DNA from 2 places in the Streptomyces sp. M2CJ-2 genome. Region 1 is predicted to be linked to the other one. Evidence: riboswitches for the same ligand, from Rfam matches in the RefSeq annotation. Region 1 holds a riboswitch; the other holds the start of a gene.

Region 1 (2,195 bases):
GGCTGCTGGAGACCCGCCCGGTCGGCGACGTCGTCCTCATGCGCTACGAGCCCACCGCCCCCGGCACCGGCCCGCTCCCCGTCGCCGCCGACCACCACTGGCTGGCCCTCGCCTGTGAACTGGCGGCTCAGTGCCCGCCGTCGGAGACGGCCTTCAGCGTGGGCGCGGTGGTGGTCGCGGCCGACGGCACCGAGCTGGCCCGCGGCCACTCCCGGGAGGGCGGTGATCCGGTGGTGCACGCCGAGGAGGCCGCCCTCGCCAAGGCCGACCCCACGGATCCGCGGCTCGCGACCGCCACCGTGTACTCCAGCCTGGAACCCTGCGCGCGTCGCGCCTCGCGTCCGGCGCCCTGCGCGCGGCTGATCCTGGACGCGGGGGTACGGCGGGTGGTCACCGCCTGGCGGGAGCCGGACACCTTCGTGGCGGACGCCGACGGCAGCGGAGTGCTGGCCGCCGGGGGAGCCCAGGTCGTCGTACTGCCCGAGCACGAGGAGGCCGCCACGGCGCCGAACGGTCATCTGATCGGCCGGTGACGCGGGGGTCGGCGGCAAGCGGCGACAAGGAGTGTGCGGAGTGTCCCCCGCATGCCGTATGCTGGTGACACAACGACGCGGGGTGGAGCAGCTCGGTAGCTCGCTGGGCTCATAACCCAGAGGTCGCAGGTTCAAATCCTGTCCCCGCTACTGAAGGCCGAGGGCCGGAACCCGAAAGGGTTCCGGCCCTCGGCCGTTCTCGGCTTCCGCCCCGTCGTCCTGGCTTCCGCGCCGTTGTCACGCCAGGTGATCGGACCACCGCGCTGCGCATAACAACTGATAAACCGTCAGTTTCAATGTGACGTGCGAGGCAGAGTCAACTCGCCCGTTTTTGCCCGGCCGTGGCGCTTAAGTCCGTGTGGAAATCGTTAACGATCAAGAGGAACGGCTTGGAATCCGACCCCTACCTCTATTAACGTTCGATAACGCAGCGCGGTCGTCCCAGCCGTCACACGAGTCGGCTCCGTGCGCACGCGCCGAATCCCGCAAGGGAACCGGGGAACCAACATCTTGGGGTGAATCGCGTGGATGCCCCCGTGGAGACACGGAGGGTATACGCGCGTAGGAGACCTTCCTGCTCCGAACCCGTCAGCTAACCCGGTAGGCGAGAAGGAAGGAAAGGAGTACGCCCACGTGGCGTCGAACCGGCCTGCTCCCGAGGCCCCCTTCATGCCGAGCCAGTACGACGGCGACACCTTCGTCTACGGCGGCGTCCGCCCCGGCGAGGCCCCCTTCGAGGAGTGGAACCCCACCGAGGAGTCCGTCCGCCCCGTGCGCGGTCGGCACCGCGTCGGCAAGCAGCGCGGCGGAGGCCTCGCCCGCAGCTCCACGGTCCTGGGCGTCGGTGTCATAGCCGCCGTCGCCGGCGGTGGCATGGCCAGCGCCCAGTCCGGCAAGCCGCCGGTCTCGATCTCGATGCCGGACCTTCCCTCTGTCGGTTCCCTCATCTCCGGTGAGGAAACCCCCGAGGGTTCCGCCACCGCGCTCAGCGACATCGGTGTGGTCGCCGACGAGGCCACCGAGCAGGGCGCCTCCGACGCCGGCGAGGCGCTGCACGCCCGGATCATGGCCCAGGTCGAGCAGCAGCAGAGCCAGGCCGAGGACAAGGCCGCCGCCGAGGCCGCCGCCGCCGCGGAGAAGGAGGCCAAGGAGAAGGCCGCCGCCGCGAAGAAGGAGGCGGAGGAGAAGGCCGCCGAGGCGAAGCGGAAGGCCGCCGAGGAGAAGCGGAAGGCGGAGGAGGAGGCCAAGAAGAAGGCCGAGGCCGAGCGCCTCGCCGAGCTGGCCCGGCAGTACGCGCTGCCCACCTCCTCGTACACCGTCTCCTCGACCTTCGGTCAGGCCGGCGCCTACTGGTCCTCCGGCCAGCACACCGGCCTGGACTTCGCCGCTCCCACGGGCACGCTGATCAAGGCGGTCCACACCGGCACGATCACCTCCGCCGGCTGGGACGGCTCCTACGGCTACAAGACCGTGCTGACGCTCGACGACGGCACCGAGATCTGGTACGCCCACCAGTCCTCCATCAACGTCAGCGTCGGCCAGCAGGTCAACACCGGCGACGTGATCGGACGCGTCGGCTCCACCGGCAACTCCACCGGTGCCCACCTCCACCTGGAGGTCCACACCGCCGGCGGCGCGGGCATCGACCCGATGGCCTGGCTC
Region 2 (2,195 bases), on a different contig from region 1:
ACGGCCTCGCGGACCGGATCGTGACCCGCCGCGAGGGCCTCCAGGCCACTCCCGGCACGAGGTGAGCCGCCGATGTTGCCACCCGAACTACCGCCGCTGCCCGCGCTGACCAGCGCCGAGGCCGAGTTGATCGACCGTTACCTCGAGGCCGTCGACCTGCTCGGCCGGATCAACCCGGCCCGCGACGGTGACACCTACCGGGGACTGCGTGCCGCGCAGGCACTGGTCGGCAAGGCCGTCGCCCTGCGCGACGCACTGGCCCTGATGCACCGGCGCGGCGAGACCGAACTGCACACCGCCACCCTGGCCCGCGCGTTGCGGGTGCTGGACGGCGAGCGACGCACGGCCCGCGTCATCCTGCCTCCGGGCTCCGGCAGTTGACGCCCCTACCGGTCCGGACGGGGCGTGCGCCGGCGTCACGTCCGCACCTGAGTCGAAACGGACCAAAAGACGTACCCCCATGCGGCGTAGATGCGCGACTTCTTTTCGGGCCGCCGAGGTTGCGCACCACGCGCACCCCATTTCGGAATCAAGTACTCCGATGCTGGTCCGGGGCTCCTCGGCACCCTGGACGGTGCCCCGAACGCAGCGCTGTCCACCCGAACGGATGAGTGGTGAGTAACAACACAAACCCCCGGTTCCAGTGGGATTTCGGGCCGACCATTGCCAAGATCGCTCACTGACGACAAGCCCCCGCCGCCGCGGCGGGGCGATCCGGGCGGACGCCGAGTCCTGCCGCCGCCCGGATGACCGGTCGACAGGAGTGGATCGGCAGGAGTGGAGGACCCGAGCACGACGGGTCGCCGGAGCGGAGGTTCTCGTTCCGAGCAGCCCTTGGGGTGAAGCCGCACATGTGCGGCCGGGCAACTTCGCCAGCCCGAATCCGACAGGTCATCCTTCACAGGCGGCTGACGAAGGGTTGCGCATGTCCGCGCTCAATCGTGTCCCGTCTCTCATGGCTCGGGCCGGCACGGCCTCGGCTCTCACCCTCGCCGCCGTGGGCGGCTCGCTCGTGGTTCCCGGTGCCGCCTCGGAGGCGGCGGCAGCGAGTACGGCCACCAAGGCCCTCCAGGTCGCGGCGTCCAAGGAGGGTTCGCCCTACCGGTGGGGCGCCACCGGACCGTCCCGCTTCGACTGCTCCGGCCTGACCCTCTACTCCTTCAAGAAGGCGGGCAAGAAACTGCCGCGCACCGCCGCCCAGCAGTACAACAAGACACGCCAGGTCTCGGCCTCCCAACGCAAGGCGGGCGACCTGGTGTTCTTCCACTCGGGCCAGAACATCTACCACGTCGGCATCTACGCGGGCCAGAACAAGATCTGGCACGCCCCGAAGACCGGGGACGTGGTGCGCCTGCAGAAGATCTGGACCCGCAGCGTCTGGTACGGCCGGGTCGGCTGAGCCGCGGGGCGGCGGCACACCCCCCTGTCGCCGCCTCCGCCGCTTTGTCGGGGAGTCACCGACGCGGCTGAGCCGTGCCGTTCCGTCGTGGCCCCTACGGCTCCTGCCGTCCCGCCGCCGTGACCGGCTCGGCCGGGACGGCCCACGGGAGCACGACGAAGACGGTCTTGCCGCCGTCCCTGGTGGGGCGGACCCTCATCCTGCCGCCGCGCTCCGCGGTCAGCCAGCGGATGATGACCAACCCCCGGCCGTTGTCCTGCTGGACCGCGGCGGGGAGCCGCTTGGGGAACCTCGGATGACTGTCGGTGACTCCGATGCGCAACCGCTCGTCGTGGTCGAGGGCGATGTCCACCGTGAACGTGGGCGACTGCCCGAGGGTGTGCTGCACGGCGTTGGTGGCCAGTTCGGACACGATCAGCCGCACGGTGTCGGACACTTCCGTGTCCGCCGGCATGCCCCACTCCGCCAGCGTGTCCATCACATGGACGCGCGCGGCGGAAACCGAGGCCGGATCGCTCGGCAGAGTGATGGATGCTTCCAGATGGTCTGCCATGGCGACGTCGTCCCTTTCCCACGGGTCCACGGTCCGGCACGGAGCGGCTGATTCGAGTACGGTCCCGCACTGGTGCTTCGTCGCCAGACTGCCATCACCGCAGGGTGTGGGCGACGATACGGCCAAGATATGCATATATCTGTCGCTCAAATCGGTGAACTCTGCGACGAGAGACCGTATGCGGGTGGCTCATGGGGAGTAAGGGGGAACGATGCAGCACGGTCCCGCGGTACGCCGCCGGAA

Evidence for each region. Region 1 has a riboswitch for cyclic di-AMP ahead of JL475_RS32040 (M23 family metallopeptidase). Riboswitches for the same ligand answer to the same signal wherever they lie in the genome.
Region 2: linked by a shared signal. The riboswitch ahead of JL475_RS01145 (C40 family peptidase) and the one ahead of JL475_RS32040 (M23 family metallopeptidase) in region 1 are both predicted to bind cyclic di-AMP.

The regions. Positions count from the first base shown of each region.
Region 1 covers NZ_JAESIF010000070.1:12,076-14,270, forward strand. The annotation lists gene JL475_RS32030 (dihydrofolate reductase family protein) at 1-533, shown strand, start outside; tRNA gene JL475_RS32035 (tRNA-Met) at 610-683, shown strand; cyclic di-AMP (ydaO/yuaA leader) riboswitch at 998-1,155, shown strand; gene JL475_RS32040 (M23 family metallopeptidase) at 1,167-2,195, shown strand, end outside.
Region 2 covers NZ_JAESIF010000001.1:171,661-173,855, reverse strand. The annotation lists gene JL475_RS01155 (ATP-dependent Clp protease proteolytic subunit) at 1-65, shown strand, start outside; gene JL475_RS01150 (hypothetical protein) at 73-381, shown strand; cyclic di-AMP (ydaO/yuaA leader) riboswitch at 714-922, shown strand; gene JL475_RS01145 (C40 family peptidase) at 926-1,399, shown strand; gene JL475_RS01140 (ATP-binding protein) at 1,494-1,952, opposite strand; gene JL475_RS01135 (helix-turn-helix transcriptional regulator) at 2,164-2,195, shown strand, end outside.